2 linked regions of the Rhodoligotrophos defluvii genome follow. The main gene of each other region encodes a partner of the protein of the gene in region 2 in a complex. Links are inferred from orthologs where the notes say so. Each region holds a gene or a part of one and is shown on either strand. Other genes may lie near its edges. The genes, in order: tig and rpsG.

What was found.
Region 1: the proteins of rpsG (region 2) and tig are in contact, whole or in part, in a crystal structure (PDB 3GTY), measured with the Thermotoga maritima proteins. The link is inferred for Rhodoligotrophos defluvii from one-to-one orthologs. Residues at the interface, in WP_004081843.1 of Thermotoga maritima: Lys34, Lys52, Lys55, Glu59, Arg62, Gln63, Glu66, Asn67, Lys69, Val71, Arg95, Ala109, Lys110, Lys111, Gly112, Arg113, Pro114, Glu117, Glu121, Ile124, Ala125, Tyr127, Asn128, Asn129, Thr130, Gly131, Lys135, Asp139, Arg142, Met143; in WP_004081061.1 of Thermotoga maritima: Glu122, Val124, Val129, Leu130, Tyr133, Glu188, Gly259, Ile262, Tyr263, Glu266, Ser270, Glu273, Gln274, Glu277, Arg308, Gln311, Ile312, Ser315, Tyr316, Glu325, Arg329, Arg336, Leu363, Phe366, Trp367, Arg373, Leu377, Arg381, Leu384, Glu387.

The regions. Positions count from the first base shown.
Region 1 is NZ_SZZM01000003.1:236,378-246,203, forward strand. The notes cover bases 6,279-9,196. They hold tig (trigger factor), read right to left. Parts: upstream 8,550-9,196; coding sequence 7,008-8,549; downstream 6,279-7,007. Other genes in these bases: E4P09_RS15440 (ATP-dependent Clp protease proteolytic subunit), read right to left, coding at 6,279-6,679; E4P09_RS26040 (hypothetical protein), read right to left, coding at 8,979-9,122. Outside these bases: E4P09_RS15415 (MmyB family transcriptional regulator), read left to right, coding at 9-857; lon (endopeptidase La), read right to left, coding at 1,612-4,044; ATP-dependent Clp protease ATP-binding subunit ClpX, read right to left, coding at 4,481-5,746; more of E4P09_RS15440, read right to left, coding at 6,050-6,278; E4P09_RS15455 (NAD(P)H-hydrate dehydratase), read right to left, coding at 9,238-9,826. UniProt on the Bacillus subtilis protein: Involved in protein export. Acts as a chaperone by maintaining the newly synthesized protein in an open conformation. Functions as a peptidyl-prolyl cis-trans isomerase.
Region 2 is NZ_SZZM01000013.1:13,124-16,694, reverse strand. The notes cover bases 760-3,571. They hold rpsG (30S ribosomal protein S7), read right to left. Parts: upstream 2,495-3,571; coding sequence 2,024-2,494; downstream 760-2,023. Other genes in these bases: E4P09_RS25595 (VOC family protein), read left to right, coding at 3,334-3,571; rpsL (30S ribosomal protein S12), read right to left, coding at 2,517-2,888; fusA (elongation factor G), read right to left, coding at 760-2,002. Outside these bases: more of fusA, read right to left, coding at 1-759.

The sequences.
Region 1 (9,826 bases), on a different replicon or contig from region 2:
GCCGCACCATGAGCAACACGTTCGGAGAGCATCTGCGCAGCTGGCGCCGGCGCCGCCGTTTGACCCAGATGGAGCTTGCGTTCCGGGTCGAGGTTTCGCCCCGGCATCTCGGCTTCGTCGAGCTGGGCCGCGCCTCGCCAAGCCGCGCCTTGGTGCTGCGGTTGGCAGAGGAGCTGGACGTGCCGCTGCGCGAGCGCAATGTCTGGCTGATCGCTTGCGGCCTTGCGCCGATTTTCCCGGATCGGCCGCTTGCGGATCCCACGCTTGCGGCCGTCAGATCCGCCATTGACCTGACGCTTGCTGCCCATAGGCCGTTCCCGGCCTTCGCCCTCGACCGCCACTGGAATGTGGTCGCATCGAACGGCGCCGTGCCCGAGCTATACGACAGCGTCGACGACAGCCTGCTCGCTCCGCCGGTGAACGTCTTGCGGCTTTGTCTGCATCCGCGCGGCCTGGCGCCGCGCATCCGCAATCTGGCGGAATGGACGCACCACCTGTTGCGGCGGCTCGACCGCGAATTCGAGCTGACCGCGGATCCTGCATTGAGCGCGCTCCAAGAGGAGGCGAAGCAGTATCGGCGTCAAATGTCCCGACCACCGTCGGCCGGGCAAGCGCCACAAATCGCCATCCCATTGCGCATCGCCACCTCGCTGGGCGACCTCGCCTTTTTCAGTACGGTGAGCGTATTCGGCACGGCCGTTGACGTGACCCTGTCGGAAATCGCGCTGGAGCTGTTCTATCCCGCAGACGAGGCGACGCGGCAGGCGGTCATGCGCGCGTCCTGTAACGAGGCGGGAGCCCGTGCCGAGGAGTTGGTGGGCGGTGAGAGACTCGAACTCCCGACATCCTCGGTGTAAACGAGGCGCTCTACCAACTGAGCTAACCGCCCGGACGGCCGTATCCGGTCGCCGTATGGCGACCGGCAACATCTACGCATTGGAGTGAGTAAACGCAACCTCGCAGGCCACCCCTCCTGCGACGGGCTCTGCCCCTCCCGCCCGGCCGCCGAATCCCGGCCGACGGTCTCGACCGACGAGTGCTCGCGCAAACCGCGCGAGCGTCCCGCTCAGTTCACGGCGTCCTTGAATGCCTTGCCGGCCTTGAACTTCGGCGCCTTGGAGGCTGGGATCTTGATCGTCTCGCCGGTGCGCGGGTTGCGCCCTTCCGCGGCAGCGCGGCTGGCCACGGAGAATGTGCCGAAGCCGACAAGCCGGACTTCATCGCCCTTGCCGAGCGCCGAGATGATGGCCTTCAGGGTCGCCTCGACGGCTTCGCTCGCATCATTCTTCGACAGATTGGCGTCTTTCGCCACCTGGGCAATCAGTTCGTTCTTGTTCACTGATAGATCCTCTCTTGCTGTGAAGTAACAGCCGGGCGACGCTCAAACGTCCGGCGGCGGCTGGAAGGTCATGCGAAAATCGGCGGAAAGCAAGGGTTTTCTGCGCCTTTGCCGGCCGGAGGCTTAAAAATCAGCGACTTACAGGGGGAAAAAGCAAGCGGGGCCGGCGAAAAAGCCGCCGGCCCCGCAGAATTCTGCCAAAAACTCGAATCAGACGATACGATCGGATGCCGGGAGGGGGCGGCGACATGGCCGCCCTCCCGTCACCCAATTCAGTGCGCGCGAACGCCCACCTGCTTGCCCGTGCCCGCGTTGGCAGCACGCGCCGCCTCCTCGAGGGCCGCGGCCTCCTCGTCCCACTCGATCGGCTCGGGCATGCGCACCAAGGTGTGCTTCAGCACATCCTCGATCCGGCTGACCGGCACGATCTCGAGCCCGCTCTTCACGTTCTCGGGGATCTCGGCGAGGTCCTTGGCGTTGTCCTCGGGGATCAGCACCTTCTTGATGCCGCCGCGCAGCGCCGCCAGGAGCTTCTCCTTGAGACCGCCGATCGGCAGCACACGACCGCGCAGGGTGATCTCGCCGGTCATGGCCACATCACGGCGCACCGGAATGCCGGTGATCACCGACACGATCGCCGTCACCATGGCGGTGCCCGCCGAAGGCCCATCCTTGGGTGTCGCCCCCTCCGGAACGTGCACGTGGATGTCACGCTTCTCGAACAGCGGCGGCTTGACGCCGAACTCGATCGCCCGCGAGCGCACATAGGAGCTCGCCGCGGAAATCGATTCCTTCATCACGTCGCGCAGGTTGCCGGTGACGGTCATCTTGCCCTCGCCCGGCATCATCACCGCCTCGATGGTCAGCAGCTCGCCGCCCACCTCGGTCCAGGCAAGACCCGTCACCACACCGACCTGGTCCTCGAGTTCCGCCTCACCGAACCGGTACTTCGGCACACCGAGATAGTCCTCGACCGTCTTGGCGGTCACCTTGATCTTCCGCTTCTTCGAGGTCAGGAGCTCCTTCACCGCCTTACGGGCGATAGTCGAGATCTCGCGCTCCAAGTTGCGGACGCCAGCCTCGCGCGTGTAGCGGCGAATGACCGTGGTCAGCGCGTCGTTGCTGATGTCGAGCTCCTTGTCGCCAAGCCCGTGGCTCTTGAAGATCTTGGGGATCAGGTGCCGGCGCGCGATCTCCAGCTTCTCGTCTTCCGTGTAGCCGGCGATGCGGATGACCTCCATGCGGTCCATCAGCGGCCCCGGAATGTTGAGCGTGTTGGCGGTCGTCACGAACATCACGTCGGACAGATCGTACTCGATCTCCAGGTAGTGATCCATGAACGCCTTGTTCTGCTCTGGATCGAGCACCTCAAGCAGTGCCGAAGACGGATCGCCCCGGAAATCCATGCCCATCTTGTCCACCTCGTCGAGGAGGAACAGCGGGTTGGACTTCTTGGCCTTGCGCATTGACTGGATGACCTTGCCGGGCATCGAGCCGATATAGGTGCGCCGGTGCCCACGGATCTCGGCCTCATCGCGCACGCCGCCCAAAGACAGGCGCACGAATTCGCGGCCCGTGGCCTTGGCGATGGACTGGCCGAGCGAGGTCTTGCCAACGCCGGGCGGACCGACGAGGCACAGAATGGGCCCCTTCAGCTTGTTCGTGCGCTGCTGCACGGCCAGATACTCGACGATACGGTCCTTGACCTTGTCGAGGCCGTAGTGATCGTTATCGAGCACCTTCTGGGCATAGCCGAGATCCTTCTTGATACGGCTCCGATTCTGCCAGGGAATGCCGAGCAGCCAGTCGAGATAATTGCGCACCACGGTCGCCTCGGCGGACATGGGGCTCATCTGCCGCAGCTTCTTGAGCTCGGACTCGGCCTTCTCGCGCGCTTCCTTCGACAGCTTGGTCTTCTTGATGCGCTCCTCGATCTCGCCGAGCTCATCGCGCTCGTCCCCATCGCCGAGTTCCTTCTGAATGGCCTTCATCTGCTCATTCAGGTAGTACTCGCGCTGGGTCTTCTCCATCTGCCGCTTGACACGGCTACGGATGCGCTTCTCGACCTGCAGGACGGAGATCTCGCCCTCCATCAAGCCATACACCCGCTCCAGGCGCTCGCTCACCGATGCGACCTCGAGCAGCTGCTGCTTCTCGGAAATCTTGACGGCGAGATGGGCGGCCACCGTATCGGCCAGCTTCGAATAATCATCCAGCTGGCTGACGGTCGAGATGACCTCCGGCGGCACCTTCTTGTTCAGCTTCACATAGGCTTCGAATTCCGAGACGACGGAACGGGCGAGCGCCTCGGTCTCCCGCGGGTCTCCCTCCTGCTCGGCAATCGGCTCCGCCACCGCCTCGAGAAAATCCTCGCGCGGGGTATAGCTGATGATGCGCGCGCGCTCGGCGCCCTCCACCAGCACCTTCACCGTGCCGTCGGGCAGCTTCAGCAGCTGCAGCACCGAGGCGATGGTGCCGATCTCGTAGATGGCATCGGGGGCCGGTGCGTCGTCGGTTGCGTTCTTCTGGGCAACCAGAAGGATGCGCTTGTCTTCGCGCATCACCTCTTCCAGGGCGCGGATCGATTTCTCCCGACCAACGAACAGCGGAACGATCATGTGCGGGAACACGACGATGTCGCGCAGCGGAAGAACAGCAAACCGCTCCTGCGCGCCGTGGGAAGTTGTGATGTCGTTTTCACTCATGGGACATAGGCCCTTCCTTGCTGGAGAGTGCCGTACCTGTGCCGAACCCGAACTGGCATTTGGCACCGGCCTCCGCGACAACAGAACACACCAGATAACTTGCTGCGCTGTCTTCTGTTCGCCCACTTGGATCCGCACGGGATCCGAAGCATGACGTCATCATCATAGGCACGATTCGCGGGGTGAGCAGCTCTTTGTGGTCAACGATTAAGTGGCGAGCAGGGGTACCCCCGTCAAGGTCTTGACAAGACTTATGACCACCCTGGCCGCGACGGCCTTTGAGGCTCGTTTTTGGCCGCTTTTCGTGGGGGCCGGGTTTGACGCTCACTGATGATCGCGAGCAACGCCCGAGAAAAAATTAGGCAATGGTTAACGCTGATGGGGCGCCGCGACAGCCGGTGAACCGGCTGCCGCAGTGCTTGGGGAGACCCGCCTGTCAGGCCGAGCTGTTCATCTCTTCGGCGCGGTCGCTGTAGATCAGCAGAGGCTTGGCCTCGCCTTCCACCACATCCTTCGAAATCACCACCTCCTCGACGCCCCGGAGGCTCGGCAGCTCGAACATGGTTTCGAGCAGGATGGCTTCGAGGATCGAGCGCAGGCCGCGGGCGCCCGTCTTCCGCTCGATGGCGCGGCGGGCGACACTCTTCAGCGCCTCCTCGGCGAAGGTCAGCCGCACGTCCTCCATCTCGAACAGCCGCTGGTACTGCTTGACCAGCGCGTTCTTCGGGTCCGAAAGGATCTTGATCAGGGCCGCCTCGTCGAGGTCCTCGAGCGTCGCGATCACCGGAAGCCGGCCGATGAATTCGGGGATCAGCCCGAATTTCAGCAGATCCTCCGGCTCCACGTCCCGCAGGATCTCGCCCGTCCGACGGTCCTCGGGCGACCTCACCTCGGCACCGAAGCCGATCGAGGTGCCCCGGCCACGCGCCGAGATGATCTTCTCCAGCCCGGCGAAGGCGCCACCGCAGATGAACAGGATGTTCGTGGTGTCGACCTGCAGGAACTCCTGCTGCGGGTGCTTGCGGCCACCCTGGGGCGGCACCGAAGCGATCGTGCCTTCCATGATCTTGAGCAGCGCCTGCTGCACGCCCTCCCCCGACACGTCCCGGGTTATGGACGGGTTGTCGGACTTGCGGCTGATCTTGTCGACCTCGTCGATATAGACGATGCCCCGCTGGGCCCGCTCCACATTGTAGTCGGCCGCCTGGAGCAGCTTGAGGATGATGTTTTCCACATCCTCGCCCACATAGCCCGCTTCGGTCAGCGTGGTCGCGTCAGCCATGGTGAACGGCACGTCGAGGATGCGGGCCAGGGTCTGGGCCAGCAGGGTCTTGCCGCAGCCGGTGGGACCCACCAGCAGGATGTTGGACTTGGCAAGCTCGACGTCGTTGTTCTTGGACGCGTGATTGAGGCGCTTGTAGTGATTATGGACCGCGACCGAAAGCACGCGTTTGGCGTGCACCTGGCCGATCACATAATCATCCAGGACGTTGCAGATTTCCTGCGGGGTCGGTACACCATCGCGCGATTTCACCAGCGAGCTCTTGTTCTCCTCGCGGATGATGTCCATGCAGAGCTCGACGCACTCATCACAGATGAACACAGTGGGCCCGGCAATGAGCTTGCGCACCTCATGCTGACTCTTTCCGCAGAAAGAGCAGTAGAGAGTGTTCTTCGAGTCGCTCCGGTTACGATCGCTCATATGCTATCCCTGATCAAAGTTCGCAGGCTTCCGCTCGGATCCAGGGACCTAGGCGTGAGCCGGACGAACTTCTTTGCGCTGCCGAACCCCCAAGACCGGTGAGACGGCACCCGGACTGCCCGGGAACTGACGCTACCGCGCCCTCGGCAGCCAGGTTCCTAATCATCTCAGCATGGTATGGGTCGTGGGATCAACAACAGATTAAACCATCACACAGCATCCGCCGCTTCTGCGGCGTCGTTGCAAGGGCAACCCGACCACCTCGCGGCAGAAAGGAACCCTTAACCAAGATAAGGGCGGAGGTCATTTGTCGGTTGCGACATCCGGACGCTTGTCGATCACTTTGTCGATAATTCCGAACTCCTTAGCGGCTTCCGCCGTCATGAAGTGATCCCGATCGAGCGCCTTCTCGATAGCTTCGATCGGCTGTCCGGTGTGCCTGGCATAGATCCGGTTCAGCCGCTCGCGCACCTCGAGGATCTCCTTGGCGTGGCGCTCGATGTCGGCCGCCTGGCCCTGGAAGCCGCCCGACGGCTGATGCACCATGATTCGGGCGTGTCGCAGGGCAAAGCGCATGTCCTTCTCGCCGGCGCAGAGCAGCAGCGAGCCCATGGACGCCGCTTGGCCGATGCACGTGGTCGACACTGCCGGGCGGATGAACTGCATCGTGTCGTAGATGGCGAGGCCCGACGTCACCACCCCGCCTGGCGAGTTGATGTACATCGAGATCTCCTTCTTCGGGTTCTCGGATTCGAGAAAGAGGAGCTGGGCCGTGACCAGGGTGGCCATGTGGTCTTCCACGCCGCCGGTCACGAAAACGATCCGCTCCTTCAGCAGGCGCGAATAGATGTCGTATGCGCGCTCGCCGCGATTGGTTTGCTCGACCACCATGGGGACGAGCGTGTTCATGTAGATGTCGTACGGATCGCGCATAGGGACCGCAAGCCTCGCAATTGTTCGGGAAATGCACCGCCCGGGGTCAACCAGCCGCTGAGCCGCCAGCCGATCGGCGTGCGATGACACCGACATATATGGTTCAGCCGCCACCGCCTCGCAAGCGCTATGCCAGACGCGGCCGGTTCGGCCTAGGCCCCAGGTGATTAAGTGCTTCGCGCGACCGGTGCAAGGCCTTCATGGACGCAGGCAGGCAAAACCAGCCCCGGATCGTTGCCAGCGTGACGCGGCGGTCCAGGGTTCAGCGGGGAAGCGTCTCAAATGCCTTGCGAGGACAGGCTTCCCCACCGATCGAAAAGGTCCGAGCCTACTCCTCCTCGGACTTGCTTTCGGCCTTCTTCTTGGTGGCGGTCTTCTTGGCCGCAGGCTTCTTCTTGGCGCTGCCCTTCTTCTCGTTGTCAGCGGCCGCCTCGGCGTGGTCGTGGCTATGGTCGTGGTCGTGAGCATGGTCATGGTCATGATCATGAGAGTGCTCGTGATCATGAGCGTGGGCTTGATCATGCCCCTCGTCCGGATCGGCGTAGAGCGCCTCGCGGGTGACCGGCTTCTCCGAAACCTTGCTCTGCGCGATGATGTGATCGACCACCTTCTCCTCGAAGATGGGGCCGCGCAGTTCCAGCATCGCCTGCGGGTTGCTGCGGTAGAACTCAAACACCTGCCGCTCCTGGCCCGGGAACTGGCGGGCGCGGTTGATCATCGCCTGCTGCAGCTCCTGGTCCGTGATGGAGACATTGGCCTGCTCGCCCACCCGGCCGAGCAGAAGCCCAAGCCGCACCCGGCGCTCGGCGATGCGGCGGTACTCAGCGCGGGCCTGCTCCTCCGTCGTGTTCTCGTCCTCGAAGCTGCGCCCTTCCCGCTCCATTTCAGCGGTCAGCGACCGCCAGATCTGCTGGAATTCGTCCTCCACCAGCCGTTCCGGCAACGCGAATTCATAGCGTTCGTCAAGGCGGTCGAGCAGCTGCCGCTTGAGCTTCGACCGCGACACCTGCTCGTATTCGGAAGCGATCTGGTCGCGGATGCGCTGGCGCAGCGTTGCCAGGTCCTCCAGCCCCAGCTTCTTCGCGAACTCGTCATCGATCGCCAGTTCCTTGGGCGCTGCGACCTCCTTCATGGTCACATCGAAGGTGGCCGGCTTGCCGGCGAGCCGTTCGACCCCGTAATCCTCGGGGAAAGTCACGTGCACCACGGTGCTCTCGCCAGCCTTGAGGCCGATCAGCTGGTCCTCGAAACCGGGAATGAAGCTGTTGGAGCCCAGCTCGAGCTTGGCATCGGTGCCGCTGCCGCCCTCGAAGGGCTCCCCGTCGATCTTGCCGACGAAGTCTAGGGTCACTTGGTCGCCGATCTTGGCAGTCTCACCCTCGCCACGCGGCTCGAACTCGCGGTAGTTCCGAGCGATATTGGCCAGCGCGTCGTCGATATCGGCTTCGTCGACGGGTGCGACTTCCTTTTCGAGCTCAATGCCGCTGAAATCACCCACCTCGAAGGAGGGCACGATCTCGAAGCTCATGGTGTAGGCGAGATCCGCCTTGCCCTCGATGATCTGCTCAATGCCCTCCTTGTCCTCGGGCAGGGCGATCTGCGGCTGGTAGGCCGGCTTCTCATTGCGTTCGGCAATGGCCTTCTGGCTCGAGTCGTCTACGGTTTTCTGCACCACCTCCGCCATCAAGGAGCGGCCGTAAAGGCGGCGCAGATGGTTGACCGGCACCTTGCCGGGACGGAAGCCGCGCACCCGAACCTGATCCTTGATCTCGTGGAGCCGCTGTTCAAGCTGGCTTTCCAGCTCCTGGGCGCCCACCACCACCTTTAGCTCGCGCTTCAGGCCCTCATTCAGGGTCTCGGTCACCTGCACGTCGCAATTCCTCGTTAGCTTGGGCACGGCACCGCGGGGAGCGGCCCGGCCAACCAATCAGCGGATCCAGATGCAGCCCGCCTGAAAACCTCGCCAATGGTGCGGGCGGAGGGACTTGAACCCCCACGGGCTTGAGCCCACGAGGACCTAAACCTCGCGTGTCTGCCAATTCCACCACGCCCGCAGGCGCGCAAGGCGTCTGGTCCGGCTGCATAGTCGGGCGCCTCTATAGCACAATGACTTTTCGCCGCGCCAGAGCGCAAACGCGCTTAATTCATGACGGTGCAGAACAAGCGCGCCGAGCCGGCATTGACCGTGATCTCGAACCGAAGGTCACGTCTATAGTCGCGTCATTGCCGCGCTTGACGCGGCAATCCAGGGGCCGCGAAGGAAGCCGAGCCTGGCCTCCCGGGACGCATCGTGCCGGGTCTAGCGTCTGATCATCCAGGCCAGGCTTGCGACATAGCCGGTGAAAGCCAGGGCCGTGACCATGGCGGACATCGACGGCTCCCCGTCGCTGAAAACCACAAGCGCAAGCAGGCCGGCACCCGCTGCCGCCGCAACCTTGACCATCGAGACATCTCCCTTTCCGCCTTGTTCGCTCCGTTTTGAAACAGGCGGGCACAGCTCAGTCATTTTTCAACCGCAATTGAGCAAGACCTGCGCCAGATTTGGAGAGCGCTCTATCTTAGCCCGCCATGAGCTTTGCCAGGGCGACTGGCACGAGCTCGGGCAGGTCCTCGGCGATCAGCCCTGGCCCGAAGGCCGCTGCCGCTTCGCCATGCAGCCATGCCGCCATGGCTGCTGCCGGCCAGGCCGGCACATGCTGGGCGCACAGTCCCAGGATGAGCCCAGCGAGAACATCCCCGCTGCCGGCCGTGGCGAGCGTCGGGGGCGCGTTGGTGTTGACGGCGCAGCGCCCGTCAGGCGCCGCGATGACCGTGTCGGGCCCCTTCAGCAGTATGATGGCGCCGGAGCGGCGGGCCGCGGCGATCGCGCGCTCGGTCTTCGCTCGCGTGGTGTCCCACAGGTCTCCGAACACGCGCCGAAACTCGCCCTCATGGGGGGTCAGGATCACCCCTCGATCAGCACGCGCTTTGATGGCCGCGAACAGCGTCTCCGGCTCTTGGGCGAAGACGGTGAGCGCATCGGCATCCAGCACGACCATGGCGCCGCTTGCCAAGCAGGCCAGCACCTTGTCTCTGGTGCTGTTGTCGATGCCTGCTGCAGGCCCGATCAGCACCGCGTTGCGGCGCTTGTCGCCAAGCGCCGCAACC
Region 2 (3,571 bases):
ACTGGGCCCGTCCCTGGGACATGGACCGCAGGTTGTTCACGTAACCGAACATGTTGGCGAGCGGCACCATGGCCGTGATCACCTGGACCACGCCGCGGCTGTCGGTGCCCTGGATCTGCCCGCGCCGGGCATTCAGATCGCCGATCACATCGCCCATATACTCGTCCGGCGTCACCACCTCGACCCGCATGATCGGCTCGAGCAGCTTCAAGCCCGCCTTCTGCGCCACCTCGCGGAACGCCGCGCGAGCCGCGATTTCGAAGGCCATCACGCTCGAGTCGACGTCGTGATAGGCACCGTCCACCAGGCTGGCCTTGAGGTCGAGCATGGGAAACCCGGCGAGCACGCCGGTCTCGACGACGCTGCGAATCCCCTTCTCCACGCCGGGGACATATTCCTTCGGCACCGCACCGCCGACGATCTTCGACTCGAAGCTGAAGCCCGCGCCCTGCTCGGCCGGCTCGATCACCAGCTTCACCCGGGCGAACTGGCCAGAGCCGCCGGTCTGCTTCTTGTGGGTGTAATCGATCTCCGCCTGACGGGAGATGGTCTCGCGATAGGCCACCTGCGGCGCGCCCACCTTGGCCTCGACCTTGAACTCGCGGCGCATGCGGTCGACGATGATGTCGAGATGCAATTCGCCCATGCCGGCGATGATGGTCTGGCCCGACTCCTCGTCGGTCTTGACCCGGAACGAGGGATCCTCCTGGGCCAGCCGGTTGAGCGCGAGGCCCATCTTCTCCTGATCGCTCTTGCTGTTCGGCTCGATGGCGATCTCGATCACCGGCTCCGGGAACTCCATGCGCTCGAGAATGACCGGGTAGTTCGGATCGCACAGGGTATCGCCCGTGGTCGTCTCCTTGAGACCAGCCAGCGCCACGATGTCGCCCGCATAGGCTTCCTTGATCTCCTCGCGGTGGTTCGCATGCATCTGCAGCATGCGGCCGACACGCTCGCGCTTTTCCTTCACCGTGTTGAGCAGCTGGGTACCGGAGTCGAGCTTGCCCGAATAGATGCGGCAGAAGGTGAGCGAGCCTACGAAGGGATCGTTCATGATCTTGAAGGCGAGCAGCGAGGTCGGCTCGTTGTCGCGCGCTACCCGCGTCGCCTCGGCACCGGTCTTCACGTCCACGCCCTTGACCGGGGGAATCTCGATCGGGCTCGGAAGGTAGTCCACCACCGCATCGAGCAGCGGCTGCACACCCTTGTTCTTGAAGGCGGAACCGCACAGCACGGGATAGAAGGTCACGTCGCAGGTGCCCTTGCGGATCAGCGCCTTGAGCTTCTCCTCGTCGGGCTCGTTGCCTTCGAGATAAGCCTCCATGGCGGCTTCGTCGATCTCGACCGCCTGCTCGATGAGCTTTTCCCGGTATTCCCGCGCCTTGTCCTTGAGATCGGCCGGGATCTCCACATAATCGAATTCGGCGCCCAAGGTCTCGTCACGCCAGATGATCGCCTGCATCTTGATCAGGTCGACGCAGCCCTTGAACGTATTCTCCGAGCCGATCGGCAGCTGGATCACGAGCGGCGTCGCCCCCAGCCGGCTCTTGATCATCTCCACCGATTTGTAGAAATCGGCACCGGTCTTATCCATCTTGTTGACGAAGATCATGCGCGGCACATGATACTTCTCCGCCTGGCGCCAGACCGTCTCGGTCTGCGGCTCGACGCCGGCATTGGCGTCCAAGAGCGCGATGGCGCCGTCGAGCACGCGCAACGAGCGCTCCACCTCGATGGTGAAATCCACGTGGCCCGGCGTGTCGATGATGTTCAGGCGCTTGCCCTTCCAGAAGCAGGTGGTTGCGGCCGACGTGATGGTGATGCCGCGCTCCTGCTCCTGCTCCATCCAGTCCATGGTGGCAGCGCCCTCATGAACCTCACCGATCTTGTGGCTCTTGCCCGTGTAGAACAGGATGCGCTCGGTGGTCGTGGTCTTGCCGGCATCGATATGCGCCATGATGCCGAAATTGCGATAATCCTCGATCGGATGCGTGCGGGGCATTGCCTAGTCTCCCTCGGGCCGTTACCAGCGGTAATGCGAGAAAGCCCGGTTGGCTTCCGCCATCCGGTGGGTGTCCTCGCGCTTCTTCACCGCGGAGCCGCGATTGTTCGCCGCATCGAGAAGCTCGGCCGAAAGCCGGTCCACCATGGTGTTCTCGTTGCGAGCGCGTGCTGCAGAAATGATCCAGCGGATGGCCAGGGCCTGCCGGCGCTCGTGGCGCACCTCGACCGGCACCTGATAGGTGGCGCCACCCACACGGCGGGAACGCACCTCGATGGCCGGGCTCACATTGCCCAGGGCCTGATGGAATACCGCGACCGGATCGGTCTTGGCGCGCTGCTCGATCTTGTCGAACGCGCCATAGACGATGCCTTCGGCGACGGACTTCTTGCCGTCCCGCATCAGGTTGTTCATGAACTTGGACACGATGAGATCCCCGAATTTCGGATCCGGGTTGATCTCCCGCTTGTCTGCACGGCGGCGACGCGACATTGCTTAAGCCCTCCTGCCCAGATCACTTCGGCCGCTTGGCGCCGTATTTCGATCGGCGCTGGCGGCGGGCATTGACACCCTGGGTGTCGAGCACGCCACGGATGATATGATAACGCACGCCCGGCAGGTCCTTCACGCGGCCGCCCCGGATCAGAACCACCGAGTGCTCCTGCAGATTGTGCCCCTCGCCCGGGATGTAGGTCACCACCTCGTGCTGGTTGGTGAGGCGCACCTTGGCCACCTTGCGCAGCGCCGAGTTCGGCTTCTTCGGCGTTGTCGTATACACGCGCGTGCATACGCCCCGCTTCTGCGGGCAGGCCTCCATGGCCGGAACTTTGTTTCGCTTGCCGAGGGGGGCCCGGGGCTTGCGGATAAGCTGGTTGATCGTTGGCATTCGCGCTCTTCGTTCGTCCAACTGTTCAAGATCCAACGGCGCATCGACCGATGCTGCCGAAACACGCATTCGAGCGCTTATGCGATCGGCTTCCGCCGCTCGCCAGCGCCCTGATGACCAGAGGACCGCGAGACTTAAAGCCCCGAGGTCGTGTCCCGACTATGTCGCCGCTTACTTTAGACAGCGTTTAGGCAACGACACCTGCCTACGGCCTGCCGTCGAAAGTGCGCGGAACATACTTATCCCTCTCCCCCGCGTCAACCCTTGTATCGCGGAAAAACCAAGCAGGGCCTCAGAAATTTCGTCCAAGCACTTGGGACCGCACGTCAATAATGTTGCAATGATCTGCACCTACAATGAGAAGGATATAGTGAGACCGTCCATTCTGTCGAAGTTATTTCATGAGGGTCACATGCAAGTTCACGGAAAGGTTTGGTGGAATGAATTGCTGACGTGGAATGCCGAGGCGGCCAAGGCATTCTATGCTGATATCATGGGCTGGACCTATCGCCCCCTACAACTACCTGACAACAGCACCTACTGGATCGCGATGAAGGATGGTGCGCCGGTCTGCGGCATCTTCCAGATGACGTCCCCCGTATTTGACGGCACGCCAAACTTCTGGATCGCCTGCCTCGCCGTCGACGACATCAACCAGGCGGTTGCGCACGCCAACGGGACCG